Linked DNA regions of Vulgatibacter sp.. The protein of the gene in region 1 interacts with the protein of each later gene in a pairwise test. Links are inferred from orthologs where the notes say so. Each region holds a gene or a part of one and is shown in the gene's direction. Other genes may lie near its edges.

Evidence for each region.
Region 2: the proteins of ftsA (region 1) and ACESMR_RS09335 interact in binary tests that used the Escherichia coli proteins (3 or more experiments, as listed by UniProt). The link is inferred for Vulgatibacter sp. from one-to-one orthologs.

The regions. Positions count from the first base shown.
Region 1 is NZ_JAWLCN010000001.1:160,353-170,045, forward strand. The notes cover bases 2,130-4,968. They hold ftsA (cell division protein FtsA), read left to right. Parts: upstream 2,130-2,852; coding sequence 2,853-4,085; downstream 4,086-4,968. Other genes in these bases: ACESMR_RS00785 (cell division protein FtsQ/DivIB), read left to right, coding at 2,130-2,713; ftsZ (cell division protein FtsZ), read left to right, coding at 4,113-4,968. Outside these bases: ACESMR_RS00775 (HD domain-containing protein), read right to left, coding at 1-205; ACESMR_RS00780 (ATP-binding protein), read left to right, coding at 309-1,784; more of ACESMR_RS00785, read left to right, coding at 1,868-2,129; more of ftsZ, read left to right, coding at 4,969-5,351; ACESMR_RS00800 (cold-shock protein), read left to right, coding at 5,698-5,901; ACESMR_RS00805 (hypothetical protein), read right to left, coding at 6,103-6,453; ACESMR_RS00810 (acetyl/propionyl/methylcrotonyl-CoA carboxylase subunit alpha), read left to right, coding at 6,572-7,930; ACESMR_RS00815 (biotin/lipoyl-binding carrier protein), read left to right, coding at 7,956-8,171; ACESMR_RS00820 (enoyl-CoA hydratase/isomerase family protein), read left to right, coding at 8,187-8,963; ACESMR_RS00825 (FHA domain-containing protein), read right to left, coding at 8,969-9,693. UniProt on the Escherichia coli protein: Essential cell division protein that assists in the assembly of the Z ring. May serve as the principal membrane anchor for the Z ring.
Region 2 is NZ_JAWLCN010000003.1:448,698-458,315, forward strand. The notes cover bases 4,080-6,843. They hold ACESMR_RS09335 (rod shape-determining protein), read left to right. Parts: upstream 4,080-4,826; coding sequence 4,827-5,861; downstream 5,862-6,843. Other genes in these bases: ACESMR_RS09330 (hypothetical protein), read right to left, coding at 4,080-4,626; ACESMR_RS09340 (LEA type 2 family protein), read left to right, coding at 5,969-6,808; ACESMR_RS09345 (EcsC family protein), read left to right, coding at 6,820-6,843. In the rest of the region: ACESMR_RS09310 (metal-dependent hydrolase), read left to right, coding at 1-155; ACESMR_RS09315 (hypothetical protein), read left to right, coding at 149-412; ACESMR_RS09320 (aminotransferase class V-fold PLP-dependent enzyme), read left to right, coding at 543-1,106; ACESMR_RS09325 (ATP-binding protein), read right to left, coding at 1,036-3,285; more of ACESMR_RS09330, read right to left, coding at 3,346-4,079; more of ACESMR_RS09345, read left to right, coding at 6,844-7,365; ACESMR_RS09350 (cytochrome-c peroxidase), read left to right, coding at 7,624-8,709; ACESMR_RS09355 (4a-hydroxytetrahydrobiopterin dehydratase), read left to right, coding at 8,844-9,170; ACESMR_RS09360 (EAL and HDOD domain-containing protein), read left to right, coding at 9,216-9,618. UniProt on the Escherichia coli protein: Forms membrane-associated dynamic filaments that are essential for cell shape determination. Acts by regulating cell wall synthesis and cell elongation, and thus cell shape.

The DNA.
Region 1 (9,693 bases):
CCGGGTGGTCCTTCGGGTAGTTGAAGAGCTCGTGGAGCAGCGCCGCTGGAACGGCGATCGAGGCGTCCGCCCCCTCGCCCTCGCAGATCCGCCGCGCATTCTCGGTGACCCGGAGCACGTGGAGGAAATCGTGCGAGGGCTCCGCCCCTGCCGTCGCCGCCTCCGCCGCAGCACGCAACCTATCCCATCGCACGTCCCAGCTCATCGCTCGCTCCTCCGACATCGACCTACGGGCGGTTTTACCTCGCGTTGGCAGGGGTTGGGGCATCTGTCGTATCCTCCCGGCCAGGGCGAGGCAGGGGGAACTCGTGCAGCTCGGTCACCGCATTCTTCTGCTCGGCGCCACCGCCGTGCTGCTCGTCGGCGGCATGGGCGCCGGCGCCCTCGTGGGCGCAGCCCGGGGCGAGGCGGTCCGTGCTTCCACCTTCGGCGATCGCGAGCAGCTCCAGGCCGTCTTCCGGATGGCGATCGATGCGCTCGAGCTCCGCCGCGCCGGGACCCTCGGCGATCCCGCCCTCGCCGGGGCGATCGAGGCGCGGATCCGGGGAGAGCTCGCCACCTATCGCTCGCTGGTTCGGGAGGAACCCTCGCCGCTCGAAGCCCGCGAGGAGGAACGCCTGGCCGCGGAGATCGACACGGTGCTCACCGAGCTCCGGGCGCAGCCGCTCGCCTCGATCCGCGCCGAGGTCCTGAGCGACACCCTGGTCGCTCGCATCCGCAAGGCGCTCGAGCGCGAGCAGGCCGAACTCGCCGCGTCCGCGCAGCAGGCCCACGACGTGATCGGCGCCGTGCGGCTCCTCGGCATCGCGGTGCCCGCCCTCGCTCTGGTCCTCATCGTCTGGATCTCGCTCACGCTCCTCGTGCCCCTGCGCGACCGGGTGCGCGATCTGCTCGCAGGGGCGGAGCGGATCCGCCGCGGCGATACGCGCACCGAGATCCCGGAGCGGGGCGGTGACGAGCTGGCGCAGGTGGCGGCGGCCTGGAATGCGATGCAACGCGAGCTGCGGCTCACCACCGTCTCCCGGAGCGAGCTGGAGGAGAACCTCGCGGCCCTCCGCGAGGCCCGCGCGCAGCTGGTGGTCGCGGATCGCATGGCGCTGGTGGGCACGCTGGCCGCCGGCGTCGCCCACGAGATCAACAACCCGCTCTCCTACCTCGGCGCGAACCTCGAGTGGATCCGCGCCGAGCTCGCCCTCCGCGCAGGCGATCGCAGCGATCTCGCCCGTGCCCTCGAGGAGGCGACCGACGGCGCCCAGCGCATCGCCGCCATCGTCGGCGATCTGCGGGCCTTCAGCCGGGAGGACGAGACCCGGGTCCAGGTCGATCTCCGGCAGGTGGTCGAGGACGCGATCCGCCTCGGCGGCCACGAGGTCCGCCAGGTCGCGACCCTCGAGCGGCAGCTGGACGAGGTGCCGCCCGTGCTCGGCAACCGGATGCGCCTCGGCCAGGTGGTCCTCAACCTGCTGGTCAACGCGGCGCAGTCCTTTCCGCCGGAACGCGCGGGCAACGCCCGGATCGCGATCCGTACCCGCACCGACGCCGACGGCAACGCCGTCGTCGAGGTCGAGGACGACGGCCCCGGGGTACCCGAGGAGATCCGCCACCGGATCTTCGATCCCTTCTTCACCACCAAGCCGGTCGGCGTGGGGACGGGGCTCGGCCTCTCGGTCTGCAACGGCATCGTCGCCGCCCACGGCGGCGCGATCGAATACGTGGCCGCTGCAGGGGGCGGGAGCCTCTTCCGGGTGACGCTCGGGGGCGTTCCCACGGCGCGCGTCGCCTGATCCCGAACGATCGCGCGATGTGATCGCGATCCACACAGGCAGAAAACTGGATCGCCGATATCACCGGCCCGATCAATCGGCGCGTGAGCAACCGCCGCAAAATCGATCGCGCCGAGCAGGCGCGCAGGGCCCTCTCCCTCACCAGGCGCCTGGCCATCTTCACCCTCCGGGTGTGCGGCCTCCTCGCCGCAGTGGCTGCGGTCTGCGGCGGCGGCTGGGCTGCGATCCGGTGGGTGACGACCACGCCGCGGCTGGCGATCGTCGATTTCGAGATCTCCGGAAACGATCGCGCCAGGGAAGGCGAGATCCGGCAGCTCCTCGGGATCGCGCCTGGCGAGAACCTGCTCCTCGCGGATCTCGGCAGCGCCCACGACAGGCTCCTCGACCACCCGTGGATCCGCGAGGTCTCCCTCGAGCGGCGTTTTCCACAGGGGGTCGATATCGCCGTCGTTGAGCGGCAGCCCAAGGCTCTCGTAGATCTGGGCCATCTCTACCTCCTCGACGAACGCGGGGAGGCCTTCAAGCGCGCACAGCCGGGCGATCCGCTCGATCTCCCGGTGATCACCGGCCTGCCCCGCGAGGACTGGTCGGACAAGCCAGAGGAAACACGGCTTCGACTCGACGAGGCGCTGCACGCGCTCGGCGCCTGGGCGGAGCGGGAGCGGTCCCGCTCGTTGCCGGTGGCGGAAGTGCATCTCGACGAGGGGGAGGGCGTGACCCTCTACCTCGGGGAGCGGGGGCCGGCGGTGAAGCTGGGACACGGCGATTTCGAGCGAAAGCTGGATCGCCTGGCCCGGGTCCTGGCCGAGGTGGAGCGGCGCGGTGAACGGGTCGAGCTGGTGCGGCTCGACAACCGGGCGAGGCCCGGCTGGATCGCGGCACGGCTGGCGGAAGCCACCGGGCCGGAGCGGAAGACGGCGACTCCCTGAGAGGGGAGAAGCCTGCAGGGCAATGGGCGCGAGAGCGCTCATCGGACGGGAAAAAGCGGCACGGCGGGCCGAAAGGCTTCTCACGTCGAGCATGCCGCAGGCAGCTCACCCGGAAACGGGGAGCGAAAGGAAGTCCGGCATGGGCAAGAAGGGCGAGCTGATCGTCGGACTCGACATCGGCACCACCAAGATCTGCGCGATCGTGGGCGAGGTGACCGACGAGGGCATCGACATCATCGGCATCGGCAGCCATCCGTCGAAGGGGCTGCGCAAGGGTGTCGTCGTCAACATCGAAGCAACCGTCGCCTCGATCAAGCGCGCGATCGAGGAAGCGGAGCTGATGGCAGGCTGCGAGATCAACACGGTCTACACCGGGATCGCAGGCGGCCACATCAAGGGCTTCAACTCGCAGGGCATCGTCGCGATCAAGGACAAGGAGGTCCGCGAGGCGGACATCCAGCGCGTGATCGACGCGGCCAAGGCGATCGCCATTCCGCTCGACCGCGAAGTGATCCACGTGCTGCCCCAGGAGTTCGTCATCGACGAGCAGGGCGGCATCAAGGATCCGCTCGGCATGTCCGGCGTGCGCCTCGAGGCCAAGGTCCACATCGTGACCGGCGCGGTCTCCAGCGCCCAGAACATCATCAAGTGCGCCAACAAGACGGGCCTCAACGTCGCCGACATCGTGCTCCAGCCCCTGGCCTCCTCCGAGGCAGTGCTCGGCGAGGACGAGAAGGAACTCGGCGTCTGCCTCGTCGACATCGGCGGCGGCACCACCGACATCGCCATCTTCTCCGGCGGCTCGATCGTCCACACCGGCGTGATCGCGCTGGGCGGCAACAACCTCACCAGCGACATCGCCATCGGCCTGCGCACCCCCGCCCACGAGGCGGAGCGGATCAAGCAGAAGCACGGCTGCTGCATGGCGGCCCTCGTCGACGAGGACGAGACGATCGAGGTGCCGAGCGTCGGCGGCCGCCAGCCGCGGGTGCTCTCGCGCCGGATCCTCACCGAGATCCTCGAGCCGCGGGTGGAGGAGATCTTCCAGATGGTGCAGCGCGAGGTGGAGCGCTGCGGCTACCAGGATCTCCTCGCCTCGGGCGTGGTGATCACCGGCGGCTCGACGCTGCTGGCCGGCATGCCGGAGCTCGCCGAGGAGGTGCTCGGCCTGCCGGTGCGCCGCGGCCTGCCGAGGGGCATCGGCGGTCTCGTCGACGTGGTGAAGAGCCCGATGTACGCCACCGGCGTGGGCCTCGTGCAATACGGCGCCCGCAACCTCGAGATGCGGAACTTCAAGATCCGCGGTGGCGACGACAACGTCTACAAGAAGGTCGGCAAGCGCATGAAGGAGTGGTTTGCCGAGATCTTCTGATCACGCCGAGAGCTGAAGGAGCGAGCGATGATTGATTTCGAAGGGAAGAGCAGCGTTCCCGGCGCGCGCATCAAGGTGATCGGCGTCGGCGGTGGCGGCGGCAACGCCGTCAACAGCATGATCTCGGCCGGCCTCACCGGCGTGGACTTCATCGTCTGCAACACCGACGCACAGGCGCTGGCGGCCAACAAGGCGCCGTTCAAGGTGCAGCTCGGGCAGGCGCTCACCCGCGGCCTCGGCGCCGGCGCGAACCCCGGCGTGGGCCGCGATGCGGCCCTCGAGGATCGGGAGAAGCTCCTCGAGCTCCTCGAGGGCGCCGACATGATCTTCGTCACCTGCGGCATGGGTGGCGGCACGGGCACCGGCGGCGCGCCGGTGATCGCCGAGGTGGCCAAGGAGCTCGGCGCCCTCACCGTGGGCGTGGTGACCAAGCCCTTCTCCTTCGAGGGGAACAAGCGGCGCAAGCAGGCCGAGTCCGGCATCGTCGAGCTCGGCGCCGCGGTCGACACGCTGATCACCATCCCGAACCAGCGGCTGCTCTCGGTGGCCGATGCGCGGATGCCGATGCTCGAAGCGTTCCGCCGCGCGGACGACGTGCTGCTCAACGCGGTGCAGGGCATCGTCGACCTGATCCAGAACCACGGCTACGTGAACGTCGACTTCGCCGACGCCCGGGCGGTGATGGCGGATCAGGGCATGGCGCTGATGGGCACGGGGCGTGGCACCGGGGCGAACCGCTGCCTCGACGCGATGCAGGCGGCGATCGCCTCGCCGCTCCTCGAGGACGTCTCGATCGACGGCGCCATGGGGTTGCTCATCAACATCACCGGCCCGGGGGATCTCGGGCTGGTCGAGGTGGACGAGGCCCTCTCCATCGTCCGCGAGGCGGCGCACGAGGATGCGAACATCATCTTCGGTTCCGTGGTCGACGAGCGGATGGAGGACGAGGTCAAGATCACGATCATCGCCACCGGCTTCGAGCAGAAGACGGCGCGGGTGCAGCCGCCGCGGCTCCCTGCGGCAGCGCCGAAGCAGCAGCAGCCCGCAGTCGCTGCCGGGGCCCGCACCGGCAGGGCCCTGCCGCCTCCTCCGCCGCCGGAGGAGATGGCCTACGTCGAGCAGCAGCCGGCCGCGCGCCGCCCCGCCGCGGTGCAGACCCGGCCCTTCTCCTCGCCCCAGCTCCTGCGCGAGCTCGCGGCCGATGCAGAGGATGAGCTCGACATCCCCACCTTCCTGCGCCGCGCCAACCAGGCGGAGTTGGGGTAGGGAAGCGCCGCCGACGGCGGACTGGCGGCAGGGAAATCGGGCCCGGGCGACTCGCTCGGGCCCTTTTTTGTGCTCGATATCAAACACAATTGCCGCTGTTTCGCTTTGGTTAATCGCAATAGTCGAAAAGCTCTTTGCTGGCTCAAATGCAGGTGCCAGAAAATTGGTAACGGCGTCTTGACGCCTTTTTGAAGCGCTTGGTACCGTTCCTTTCGTCCTGACAAACGAAGCGCTGGCTGCCGTGGGAAGTCGAGTTCCAACGGGTGTCGGCGAGGGGGATCGCCTTCCTACCCGGATAACGGGAAGGCGTAATTGCGGGCTTTTGCCCGGAAGAAGGGAAGCACCGATGGCGCAGGGAACGGTCAAGTGGTTCAACGACGCGAAGGGCTACGGTTTCATCTCGCAGGACACCGGCGAGGACGTATTCGTGCACTTCTCGGCGATCACCATGGAGGGGTTCAAGACCCTCGCCGAGGGGGAAGCCGTGGAGTTCGACGTGACGCGTGGCCCCAAGGGCCTGCAGGCGTCGAACGTGCGCCGCGTCGCCTAAGTCACCGAAACCACCGGTGAATCCGCGAAGGCCCGGGCTCTTGCAGCCGCGGGCCTTCCGCGTTCCTGGGGCACGGCTGTGGTGCTGCGGGCGGGCAGCGGTGCTGCGACCCGGGGGTGTTAGCGGACTGGCATCTCCGCGTCCCTGCAGCTGGACGCATCGAGCCGGCATCGATCACCGGTTTGACGACATCCTCGGCAATCAAACGAGCGATGCGACGAACTCGTCGGTGCGGCTCGCCAGTCGATCGCTCTTTTCGAGCAGCTCGTCGAGCTCCCGGAAGAGCTCTTCGCTGCCCTCGAGCTCCTCCCCCGGCGCGAGTCGATGGATCAGATCACCCACCCGAACAAGGTGCTGCCGGGCGAGGAGGAGATCCCTGCCGGCTCTCGTCCCCTGGCGCGTGAAGAGCAGGCCGCTGTGGAAGAGCCGCGCCACCGCCTGCTCGTTCCCGTCGAGAACGCGGCGCAGCCGCGCCCGGTAGAGGCGCTGGCGCCTGTGGCTGCGGACGGCATCGAGATCGACCACCTCTGCGGTCCTGGACCTGCGGCGCATGGCGTCCTCCCTTCCTCGTTCTCCGGAGCAGGAGCGCAAGGTTGGGACGTGCGGGCTGCCGTGCAACCCATGCGCGGAAACCATTGAAAGGGGGACGCCTTCCGCGTATGGCGAAGGGATGTTCCGCAAGATCCTCATCGCGAACCGGGGCGAGATCGCCCGCCGGATTTCGGAAGCCGTGCGCCCGATGGGCGTCTCCACCGTCGCGGTCTACAGCGACGCCGACGAGGGCGCGCCCCACACCCGCGCCGCCGACGAAGCGGTGCACATCGGCCCTGCTGCGCCGCGGGAGAGCTACCTCAACGCCGAGGCGATCCTCGCCGCCGCGAAGAAGACCGGCGCCGAGGCGATTCACCCGGGCTACGGCTTCCTCTCGGAGAACGCCGCCTTCGCCCGCGCGGTCCACGACGCCGGCATGACCTTCATCGGTCCGCCGCCGGAGTCGATGGAGCGGATGAAGGACAAGGCAGAGGCCCGGCGCCTCGTCACCGCTGCAGGTGTGCCCACCGTTCCCGGCACCGAGGGCACCGTCTCCACCACCGAGGAGGCGAAGGCCGCCGCGGCACAGATCGGTTATCCGGTGCTGGTGAAGGCAGCCGGCGGCGGCGGCGGCATCGGCATGATGCCCGCCCGGGACGACGAGTCGCTGGAGAAGGCGCTCCGCGCCTGCGGCGACCGGGCCCGCTCGGCCTTCGGCCGCGATGCGGTCTACCTGGAGCGCTACCTCGAGGCCCCGCGCCACATCGAGGTCCAGATCCTCGGGGACCACCACGGCAACCTGATCCACCTCTTCGAACGCGAGTGCTCGATCCAGCGCCGCCACCAGAAGGTGACCGAGGAGGCCCCCTCGCCGCTCTGGTGGCAGGGCAAGCGCGACCTCCTCGAGCGGATCTACGACGCGGCGGTCCGCGCGGCGAACGCCTTCGGCTACGCGAACGCCGGCACCTGCGAGTTCCTCGTGCAGGGCGACGAGTTCTTCTTCATCGAGATGAACGCGCGCCTGCAGGTGGAGCATCCGGTCACCGAGCTCACCACGGGCGTCGATCTCATCGGTTGGCAGCTCCGCATCGCCGCCGGCGAGAAGCTCGACCTCCACCCCTCGCGGATCGAGCGGCGCGGCGCGGCGATCGAGATGCGCGTCTATGCCGAGGATCCGATCCGCTTCTTCCCTGCGCCAGGAAAGATCACCACCTGGGAAGAGCCGACGGGGGAGGGCGTTCGCGTCGATGCAGGCTACGAAGCCGGGCAGATGGTGACGCCCTTCTACGACCCGATGATCGCCAAGCTCATCGCCTGGGGCCAGGACCGCTCCGAGGCCATCGCCCGCGGTCTCGCGGCGGTGCGCTCTTTCAAGATCGAGGGCGAGAAGCTCAAGACCAACCTGCCGTTGCACGAGCGCATCCTCGCCGACGACGCGTTCGCCGCAGGCGACCTCGACACCCACTTCCTCGAGAAGCACGCGCGCCCTTCGAAGTGAGCGCGCCCACCAGGAGAGCAGCGAGATGGCAACCGAGATCCCCGCCCACATCACCGGCACCGTCTGGAAGATCGAGAAGAAGCAGGGCGACAACGTCCAGGAGGGCGACGTCCTCGTCATCCTCGAGTCGATGAAGATGGAGATGCCGGTCGAGGCGCCGGAGAACGGCGTCGTGCAGGAGATCCGCTGCTCGGAAGGGCAGGCGGTGCAGGAAGGCGACGTGCTGGCGATCATCGGCTGATCGCGCGGAGACGACGTGGGCCTGCTGCAGGTCGACAGGGTGGGGGAGGACGTTCGCGTCCTCACCCTCGACAACGAGCGCAAGCGCAACGCCGTCGATCCCGATCTCCTCGGGGCGATCGTCTCGGCCTGCGAGGAGGCGAACGCGGCGCAGGTTCGCTGCCTCGTCCTCACCGGTAGGGGCGACAAGGCCTTCTGCGCAGGCTACGACCTCGAGGCGCTGGCCCGGACCCGGCCCGACGATCCCCTCCCCGACGCGGCGCTGCAGGTGGCGCTCTCGGCCCTCGAGCATGCGCAGGCGCCGGTGATCGCGGCGATCAACGGCGCCGCCTACGGGGCCGGCGCCGAACTCTCGGTCGCCTGTGATCTACGGATCGCAGCTGCAGGGGCGCGGATCGCGATGCCGCCGGCAAAGCTCGGGATCATCTACGCGCCGGCGGGGCTGCAGCGCTTCGTCGAGTTGCTCGGGCTCTCGCAGGCCAAGCGCCTCTTCTATACGGCAGAGCCGGTCGAAGCCGCCGAGGCCCGGTCGATCGGCCTGGTCGACGAGGTGGTGGAGCCGGGCAGGGCGCTCGATCGGGCGCTCGAGCTCGCCGCCTCGATCGCCGCGAACTCGCCGGTGTCGGTGCAGGGGATGAAGCGGCTCTTCCTGCTGCTGCGCAGGCGCGAGCTGCAGCCGGCGGTGATGGCGGAGGTCGAGGCGCTGCGGCGCGCCTCCTTCCATTGCGAGGATGCCCGGGAGGGTATCGCCGCCGTGCGCGAGCGGCGCAAGCCCCACTTCACCGGTCGCTGACCGAGTCAGCGCGCTGCAGCGCGCTCCCAATTCTCGATGGCGGAGCGGATGCGCTCCGCCTGCGGATCGCCCGGACGCAGCTCGAGATAGCGGCGCCAGTGGGTGGAGGAGCGGGCGCCGTCCCCCTGCCGCGCGCGGATCTCGGCGAGGCGGCGCTGCAGCTCCGCGTCGTCCGGACGAGCCGCCGCTGCGAGCTCGAAGAGAGCGCCTGCACGCTCGAGTTCGCCGCGGGCGTAGAGCTTCTCGGCGGCGCCGGCGAGGTCGGGGGCCGACGCGGCGGAGGGCGGCGCCTCGGCTGGAGCGGGGAGCGCCACCGGCGCGCGCTGCGCCGCATGGCCGCCGCCCACCCAGAGCGCGCTGGCATAGCCGGCGGCACCTGCTGCCACCAGCGCGAGACCGAGCAGCGGGATCCAGGCGGCGGCACGCTGCCGCGTGGCGGGCGGTGGCGCCGCGGCCGGAGCGGGCCCCGGCGTAGGGGCGGCTCCTGGCCCCGGCGTGTGTGCAGCGGCACCGGGCCCCGGCGTGCGGTGCAGCGGCGGCGGTCCCGGCGTGTGTGCAGCGGCACCAGGCCCCGGCGTACGGTGCAGCGGCGGCGGTCCCGGCGTGTGTGCAGCGGCACCAGGCCCCGGCGTGCGGTGCAGCGGCGGCGGTCCCGGCGTGTGTGCAGCGGCACCAGGCCCCGGCGTGCGGTGCAGCGGCGGCGGCAGGTCGCCCCTCCGTGGTCCCGGCC
Region 2 (9,618 bases), on another replicon or contig:
GCCCCTTCCGCGAGGAGGTGCCCTTCCAGCTCTGGATGGAGATCGGCCCCGACTTCCGGGTCCGCGCCTACGAGTTCCGCACCGGCCGCCTCTCGGCGGAGGAAGCGGCGGCGGCGCCGTCTCCGATCGCCGGCGACGAAGGGGGTGCATGGTGACCGACTGGAAGCAGTTCCGCGCCCGCTTCCCGGCGCTCCAGCGGCAGGTCTGGGTGAATGCGGCAGCGAGCTCGCCGCTGCCGCTGCCCGTCCACGAGGTGGCGCACAGCCACCTCGACGATCTGCTCCTCCATGGCGATCGCAACGTCGGCGCCTGGCTCGCCGGCGTGCAGCAGACGCGGCTGCTCCTCGCCCGGATCCTCGGCGGCGCGCCCGAGGAGGTGGCGTTCACGCCGAGAGCACCAGCCACTCGATGAACCTCGTCGCCTCGCTGCTGCGGGCCGAGAAGATCGAGGAGGTGGTGACGCTGGGGGCGGAATGTCCCGCCACCACCCTGCCCCTGATCCACCACGGCCTGCGCCTCCACTTCGTGGAGCCGGTGCAGGGGTGCACAAATGGGCCTGCGCCGGCTACGGCGCCGGGATGCTCTGGGTCCGCCGCGCGCTCGTCGAGCGCCACCGCTTCCCCTTCGCCGGCTGGCTCAGCGTCGAGCACCCGGAGCGGATGGAGAACCGGCGCCTCGAGCTGCGCCACACCGCGCAGGCGGCGGAGGTGGGCATCTTCGCGTTCGACGTGCCGCTGCGCCTCGGCGCCGCGCTGCGCCTCCTCGAGAGCGTCGGCTTCGACGCGATCCACCGGCGCATCGTAGAGCTCACCGATCGTCTCCGCGCGGGGCTCGCGTCCCTGGGGATCACCCCGCTCACCCCGGACGATCCGGCGATCCGCTCCGGGATCACGTCCTTCCCTGTCGCCGATCCGGAGGACTTCGTCGCGGCCCTGGCCGAGCGACAGGTGATCGCCAGCCCGCGCCGCGGCGCGGTGCGGGTCGCGCTCCACGCCTGCAACGACGAGGCGGACGTCGACGCGGCGCTCGAGGCGATCAGGCAGGTGGCTCGAGCGGCAGACTGGCGATGGCCACGGCGCCCCCGCCCTCCCGTGGCCGGAGGGTGATGGAGCCGCCATGGCACCGCACGATCTCGGCGGAGACGAAGAGCCCCACCCCCAGCCCCGCGATCTCGTTGGCGCTGCCGGCTGAGCCGCGGACGAAGCGGCCGAAGAGCGCGTTCGCCTCGTCGGCGGAGATGCCGATCCCCCGGTCCGCCACCTCCACCACCGCCCAGCCGTCCACGGCGGAAACACGAATCTCCACCGGCCCGCCGTGCGGGCTGTATTTGCATGCGTTGCCGATGAGGTTCTGGAAGACCTGCTCGACGCGGACCTCGTCCCAGCAGCCGACGGCGGGCTCGGCCTCGAGGAGGAGTTCGTGGAGCGGGGAGGCGGCGACCACCTCCGCGCCCACCCGCCCGACGAGCTCGGCGAGGTCGAAGCGGGAGAGCTCCAGATCGAGCCTGCCGCTGGAGAGGCGCGAGGCGTCGAGGACCTGTGCGACGAGGCGGCTCAAGCGATCCACCTGGCGCACCAGCACCCGGAACCGCTCGGTGTCCGCGCCGCTTGCGGCCATTTGCCGCTGGAGGAGCTGGAGCTGCGCCTTGAGCGTGGTGATCGGCGTCTTCAGCTCGTGGGAGGCGATGGTGAGGAACTCGTCCTTGACCCGGCTCGCGCGCTCCGTCTCCTCGAGCTGCTGCGCCAGGGCCGCCGCCATCTCGTCGAAGCGCGCGCCGAGCTGCCGCACCTCCCTGGTTGCCGTCCCTGCCGCGGGCCCGGCGCGGGCGGAGCGCTCGCCTGCGGCGATCCGCGTCGCGGCTTCGGAGACCGCCTCCACCGGCCGGATCACGGTGCGGCTCAGGGCCACCGCTGCGAGGGCGCCGACGCCGAGGGCGACCAGCGCCCCCAGGAGGAGCGCGAGACCACCCTTCTCGATCTCGGTCTGGAGAACGGCCTGCCTGGCGAGGACCACGATCCGCCAGCGCAGCGGCTCGAACTCCGCCACCACGAGGCGCACCGTCGATTGGGGGCGCAGCGTGCGGACCGATCCCGGCGTGGGCAGGAAGGTCGTCACCTCGCCCGGCGTCGCATCGCGCGCCGCTGCCACCGCATCCCGGGCAGGCAGGGTTCCCACGATCGGCATGCCGTGCCGATCGAGCACCAAGACCTCGAGGGGCGCCGGCACGAAGCGCTCCACGGGTCGGAGGAAGCGGCGCGGATCCATCTCCACCAGCAGCCTGCCGCCGCGGGGCACGGGTGCCGCCACGACGAGGGCTCCGACCGCTCCTTCCAGCTGTCCGAGCGCAGGGCCGGCGAGGCGCCCGGGGAAGAGCGCGCGTCCCGCCCGGATCAGGCGCAACGCCGCTTCCTCGTCACCGGTGGCCGAGACGCCGACCATCCGCCCGCTGCCGTCCTCGAGGGTGGCCACGGTGGCCGCGTCGAGTCCCGCAACCACCCGGTCGAGCGGGTCGCGGCTCCCGCTTCCGGCGTCCACCGCGGTGGCCGCCCCGGCGACCTTGCCCATCGTCTCCGCAAACGAAGCGCGGATGCCGACGCGGAGCTGGGTGACCTCGGCAAAGAGCTGGCGATCGAGCCCCTCGACCTGGCTCTGGTAGAGCAGCCGGGAGCCGAGATAGCCGAGGACGAGCAGCGGCAGCGCCCCGCCCAGCGCGAAGATCGAGAGGAGCGCGGCCTTGGTCCGGACCTCGGCGAGGGGCGGCGGCAGCCACGACAGCACGAGGCGGCGGACGAACGGGCCCAGCAGCGCGACCTGGACGATCAGCGCCCCGAGCATCCATTCGAGCACGCTCTTGGCGACCACGGTGGCAGCGGTGCCCGTGGGGTAGCCGGGCGCGAGGAGGACCATCCCCGCGAACATCGCCGGGCCGGCGACGATCCAGCCGAGGGCGGTGGCGGGGACCGGCAGGTGGCTGCGGGAGAGGCTGCCGGTGAGGGCGCCGAGTCCGATGAGCAGCAGCCAGCCCCAGGGATGCCCCCAGAGGAGCTGGGTGTAGGGACCTGCGATCGTGCCGGCGAGGGCACCGCCGGCGGGTCCGAAGAGGACCCCGGCGGCGATCACCGGCAGGGAGCCGAAGATCGCGTGGACGCCGGAGAGGATCTCGACCGGGAAGAGATTGATGAGGAAGCCGACCAGACCGAGGAGCGAGGCGAGGACGAGCGGGGGCCCGCGCCGCCTCGCCGCGGCGCCGGATGCCTTCTCCTCGTTCTGGCCGCCCCCGCGCACGGGGGAGACATAAGGCCGGTCGGCGCCATCCGCAGCGCCCCGGCGCTCGGGAAGCGGCCTTCAGTCGCAGTGCGCCTCGTAGGCGATCTCGATCCCCTGGCCGGGAGCGGGCACGAAGTGAGGGTAGAAGACCACGGCGTTGCGATCGGCGTCGTAGTCCCAGACCCGCCACGCTTCCTCGTTGCGGGAGGCGACGACCGCACCGTCGATGCGCACCTCGATCTCCCCGTCGGCGTCGTCGAGCACGCCGTCCTCGTCGAGGTCGATGGGGAGGCGCTCGAGGGGATAGGTGAGCGGCATGCCGAAGGTCGCGCCCGGGGCAAAGAAGTCCGCGAGGCCCCACGCCTCGTCGCAGAGCGAGCGACGGGAGCCACCGAGGAACGAGACCGCTTCCCCATAGCGGCTGCCAGGCTCCGTTCCCTCGCAATGTCCGCCCTCCCCGCCCACCACGGCGAGGGCCCGCACCAGGCTCGTGGTTCCGACCTGCCTTCCCATCTCGAGGGAGCGTGCGTAGGCGACGACCTCACCCGGCGAATTGTCGTCCCGGGAGGCGACGACGAGGAGGGCGAGCCCCGCTTCGGGCCGCCGGAAGGCGTCACCCGCTGCTGCAACAGCAGCAGCGGCGGAGGCGAGCCCGTTGCCGTTCCCGTCGCAGCCAGGGGCGCCGACCACCGCCTCGAGGCGATCGGAGGCATCGGCGCCCCCGGCGAGGATCGGCGGATCGCCCAGGAGGCTGCCGCCGGCGCAGCCCGCATCCGAGCTGCTCGTGGTCACGGCGAGCTGCCAATCGATGCCTGCCTCGTCGAGCCAGGGCGGAAGCGCCCGGGCCTCCGCCACCAGCTGCTCGCGGAAGGGCTCCATCGAGGCGTGGTCGTCGACCAGGAGGAGGACGTCGACGCGAGGCCGCACGTCGGGGAAGTGGTCGGTCCGCGGCGCCGGCTCGCAGACCGGCTCCTGCGCCACCGCCACCCCCTGGAGCCGGTAGGCCTGGCTCGCGCCGTTGGTGCGGAGCTCGATCTCCTGCTCGAAGCGGCCGGGGGCCGTGGGGCGGAAGGCGAAATGGACCTGCAGTTCCTCCCGCGGCTCGATCCGCACCACCTGCTCCACGTCGCTGAAGAAGGGGGGCTCGACCTCGGGGGGAGAGAGGAGCACCGCCTGCTTTCCCGCGCGGATCGCCGCCTGCCGGATCGCCTCCTCGCCGACCGCCACCTCGCCGAATTCGATGATGTAGGTGGCCTGGATCGGCGGGCCGTAGAAGCCCCCATCCGCCGGGACGTCGTCTGCGGGCTGGCAGCCCGCGAGCAGCAGGGCCGAACAGGCGAGCAGGTGCAGGTGGCGCATCGATACCTCCCCTCGGAGGTCGGAGTGTACGCCGATCACGCAGGGGGTAGAAAAGCTTCCGCCGCCAGCCCGGCAGGGCCCAAGGGGGGCCGGTGTAGGCACCGCCCGGCTACCGGCCCGCTCGGGGATTTCTTTGGATCTGTTGGAGAGCCTGCGTTAGAACCCCGAAGAATCATTACGCCTCGAGGGCTTGGACCGGCATGTTCGACTGGCTCTACCGTCTGTTTTCGCGCGATCTCGCGATCGACCTCGGCACCGCCAACACCCTCATCTACATCCGTGGCATGGGCATCGTCTCGAACGAGCCCTCCGTCGTCGCCGTCCAGCAGGACGCGCGGGGCGGCAAGAAGGTGCTCGCGGTTGGCAAGGAGGCGAAGGAGATGCTGGGGCGCACCCCCGGCAACATCGTCGCCATCCGGCCGATGAAGGACGGCGTGATCGCCGACTTCGAGATCACCGCGGCGATGCTCCGCTACTTCATCCAGACCGCGCACAACCGCAAGGCGCTCGTGCGTCCGCGGATCGTCATCGGCATCCCGTCGGGGATCACCGAGGTCGAGCGGCGCGCGGTGCGCGAGGCGGCGGAGAGCGCGGGCGCCCGCGAGGTCTACCTGATCGAACAGCCGATGGCGGCGGCGATCGGTGCGGGCCTGCCCATCACCGAGCCGTCGGGCAACATGATCGTCGACATCGGTGGCGGCACCTCGGATGTCGCGGTGATCTCCCTCGCCGGGATCGTCTATTCGAAGTCGGTCCGCGTCGGCGGCGACAAGATGGACGAGGGGATCATCCAGCACATCAAGCGCAAGTACAATCTGCTCATCGGCGAGCGCACCGCCGAGCTGATCAAGATGGGCATCGGCACCGCGTACCCGACCGACGAGGTGCTCACCATGGACATCAAGGGCCGCGATCTCGTGGCCGGTGTCCCGCGCACGCTCACCGTGTCGAGCGACGAGATCCGCGACGCCTTGAGCGAGCCGATCAACGCCATCGTCGAGGCGGTGAAGGTCACCCTGGAGCGCACGCCCCCCGAGCTCGCCGGCGACATCGCCGATCGCGGCATCGTGCTCGCCGGCGGTGGCGCGCTCCTCAAGAACCTCGACACGCTCCTCCGGGAGGAGACCGGCCTGCCGGTCTTCCTCGCCGAGGATCCGCTCTCGTCGGTGGTGATCGGGGCCGGCAAGGCGCTGGAGGAGCTCGACATCCTGCGCCAGGTCTGCGCGAACGCTTGAACAACGTGCCGCCCGCGCCCGTCTTCCTTCCGCGGGCGCGGGGCGAATCCGCCCCGTCTTGTCGGGGCGGCCGGTGCATGCGCACCTTCCGCCCGCCCGGAGGTGCCATGTCCCTGCTCAGAAGCCTCGCCCTGCTCCTCGTTCCCCTCGCGCTCGTCTCCCTGGGCTCGGGCTGCACCACCCTGCGCGCCTTGAGCGGCGACATCACCAAGCCGGATTTCACCTTCAAGCGGGTGAAGCTGCAGGGGATGAGCTTCGACTCGGTGACCCTCGGCCTCGTCTACGAGATCGACAATCCCTACGAGATCCCGATCGAGCTGGCGCAGGTGAGCTACCAGCTCGCGGTGGAGGGGAACCGCGTCTTCAGCGGCTCGCCGAACGAGGGGGTGAAGATCCCGGCCAGGCGCAGCAAGGAGATCACCTTCCCGGCGCAGATCCGCTTCGCCGAGATCTTCCCAGCGGCGAAGTCGATCTTCACGCAGGACCGCCTCGACTACCGCGCCAGCGGCAAGGTCGGCATCGACACGCCGGTGGGGATGCTCGCCTTTCCGCTCTCGAAGAGCGGCACCTTCGACAGGCCCGATCTTCCGAAGGTGCGCATCGCCGACATCCGCGCGCCGCGGATCACGGCGAGCGGCGCCGAGCTGCGGGTGGCCCTCGACGTCACCAACACCAACCCGTTCCCGATGCCGCTCGAGTCGGTGCAGTACGGCCTCGCCCTCGCCGGCTCGAAGGTGGGCGGCGGCAGCGTGCGCGGCGCCGACGTGGCGGCGGGCAAGACGAAGCGGCTCGAGTTGCCGGTGCGGGTGAGCCTCTCCGGCGCGGGCAGGAGCCTGCAGAACCTGCTCGCAGGCAAGGCCACCGAGGTGGAGCTCGACGGGAAGTTCGACTTCGGCGGGATCTCCGGGCCCCTCGACGTGGCGCGGAAGATGACGCTCGGAGATTAGAGGAGCGCCGCATGCGCCTGCCCTTCCTCCCGGATCTGGACGAGTGGCTGCTGCAGCAGGTGGCCCGCTCGCGGCTGCGCATCGCCGAGCTCGAGCGCGCCCACCCGGGCCTCGACAGGCCGCAGCTTGCGCAGCGGCTCATCGACGAGAAGAAGCAGGTCGCCACCGGCGGCGGCGCGGTGGTGGGGATGTTCGGCCTCGCCGCCATCCCCGCCGATCTCGCGCTGGTGGCGTGGCTGCAGGTGCAGCTCGCCATCGAATTGGCGGTGCTCCACGGCGTGAACCTCAAGGCGCGGACCGGCAGGGCCGAGCTCCTCGACGTGCTCGGCTTCCGGGAGACCGATCTCGCCTCGGTGCTCCGCGCGGTTCCGCTCGTCACCGGGCGGGTCTCCGCCGCCTTCTTCCGGCGGCTCGGCTGGCGCACCGTGGGCCGCGCGGTGCCGGTGCTCGCCGCGCCGATCACCGCCTTCGTCAACGGCCGCGACATCCAGCGGATCGGCGACGAGGCGATGCGCCGCTTCGGCACCTTCCGCCGGGTGCCGCCTGCACGCCGCTGACCTGGCTGGCGTTTCGGATATCACGGTCGATTGAATCGGGTTCGCGCGCCGCGCAACCGGCGCGCGCGCCGTGCATCCGAGCTGCCGACGAAGCCACCCCACCGCTGCGGCGAAGCAGGAAACCAGGCGGCTGCCCGGTTCTTGCCTCGGGCTTGCTTTGGGTTTACGACGCGCAGCAGCCGGAGCGATCCGACCGGCGCGAGTTTATGTATCGCAATCGCCTCCGTCCCCCCGGTGGCACGACTGGAGAACGAGCCCATGCAGAAGACCCTTCTCGTCGCGACGGCGGCCCTCGCCCTCGTCGCGGGCTGTAAGAGCGAGCCGGCGGCGGAGAAGCCGGCGCCCGCCGAGGCCAAGGCCCCCGTCGCGGCACCCGCCGTCGAGATCGACGCAGCCCGGCTGCAGCTCTTCGCGCCGCTGCCGGAGGTGATCACCACCGCCGAGACGAAGCTCACCGAGGAGCGGATCAGCCTGGGCCGGATGCTCTATTACGAGACCCGCCTCTCGAAGAACCACGACCTCTCCTGCAACAGCTGCCACGACCTCGCCAACTTCGGCGTCGACGGCAAGAAGTTCTCCGAGGGCCACAAGGGCCAGCTCGGCGGGCGCAACTCGCCGACGGTCTACAACGCCGCCGGCCGCCACGTGCAGTTCTGGGACGGCCGCGCCGCCCACGTCGAGGAGCAGGCCACCGGTCCGATCATGAACCCGGTGGAGATGGCGATGCCCGACGAGAAGCGCGTGGTCGCGACCCTGCGCTCGATCCCCACCTACGTCGAGGCGTTCCAGAAGGCCTTCCCCGAGGAGAAGGATCCGATCTCGCTGCAGAATGTGGGCGTGGCGATCGGCGCCTTCGAGCGCAAGCTCGTCACCCCTTCGCGCTGGGATCGCTTCCTCGGCGGCGAGAAGGACGCCATCACCGACGCGGAGAAGGCGGGCTTCGACAAATTCGTCGATGGTGGGTGCGTCACCTGCCACATGGGCGCCTATGTGGGCGGCACCATGTTCCAGAAGCTCGGCCTCGTGAAGCCCTGGCCGAACCAGGCCGATCAGGGCCGCTTCGAGGTGACGAAGAACGAGGCGGACAAGATGATGTTCTCGGTGCCCTCGCTCCGGAACGTCGCCAAGACCGGCCCCTACTTCCACGACGCTTCGGCGGAGAGCCTCGAGCAGGCGATCTCGATGATGGCCGAGTACCAGGTCGGCAGGCAGCTCCCGGTGGAGGACGTGAAGTCGATCGCCACCTGGCTGCAGACGCTGACCGGCTCCATCCCCGCCGAGTACATCGTCAAGCCCGAGCTGCCCGCTTCGACGGACAAGACCCCGAAACCCGAAGCGATCTGATTCGTCTCCGCGTACGGACGGTGTTTTCATGGGAGACCGGTTCCGCAGGGGCCGGTCTCCTTTTTTGTGCAGGAATGCGCCGGGCGCTGGCAGCGGCGGCCCCAGCGACGCACCTTGGCGGTCGGGAGGAAGCGGTGGATCTCGTGCACAAGCGTTGCCTGCCCTGCGAGGGAGGCGTTCCCGCCCTCGACGCCGCGGCGATCGAGCGGCTGCTGTGCCAGGTTCCCGGTTGGGCCGTGGCAGAGGGCAAGCTGCAGCGGACCTTCTTCTTCGCCAACTTCGTGGAGGCGATGGCCTTCTTGAACCGGGTGGCGGAGCTCGCCGAGCGGGAGGGGCACCACCCGGACTTCTCGGTCCACTACCGGCGGGTCGAGATGCAGATCTGGACCCACGCGGTCGGTGGCCTCACCGAGAACGACTTCATCCTCGCCGCGCACATCGAGCCCTTGGTAGCCGCGTAGCACTGGTGTATGAGCCGGCCTGCACCTTGAAGGGGAAGCGTTTTCATGGAAGAGGTCTTCGTCGCCCGGCAGCCGATCTTCGATCGTTCGCTCCGGGTCTTCGGCTACGAGATCCTCTTCCGGCACTCGTCCTTCGAGAACTTCTTCTCCCACCACGATCCCGACGAAGCGGCGACCCGCGTCATCCACGACAGCCTCCACGTCTTCGGCCTCGACGTGCTGGCGCAGGATCGGCGGATCTTCTTCAACGTCACCCGCTCGGTGCTGGTGGAGAACCTCGTCCGGATCCTGCCGGTGGAGCGCACCGTGGTGGAGCTCCTCGAGACGGTGGAGCCCGATCCCGAGGTGATCGAGGCCTGCCGTGCCCTCAAGGCAGCGGGCTACACCCTCGCCCTCGACGACTTCGTCATCTACCCGGGCTGCGAGCCGCTCCTCGAGCTCGCCGACA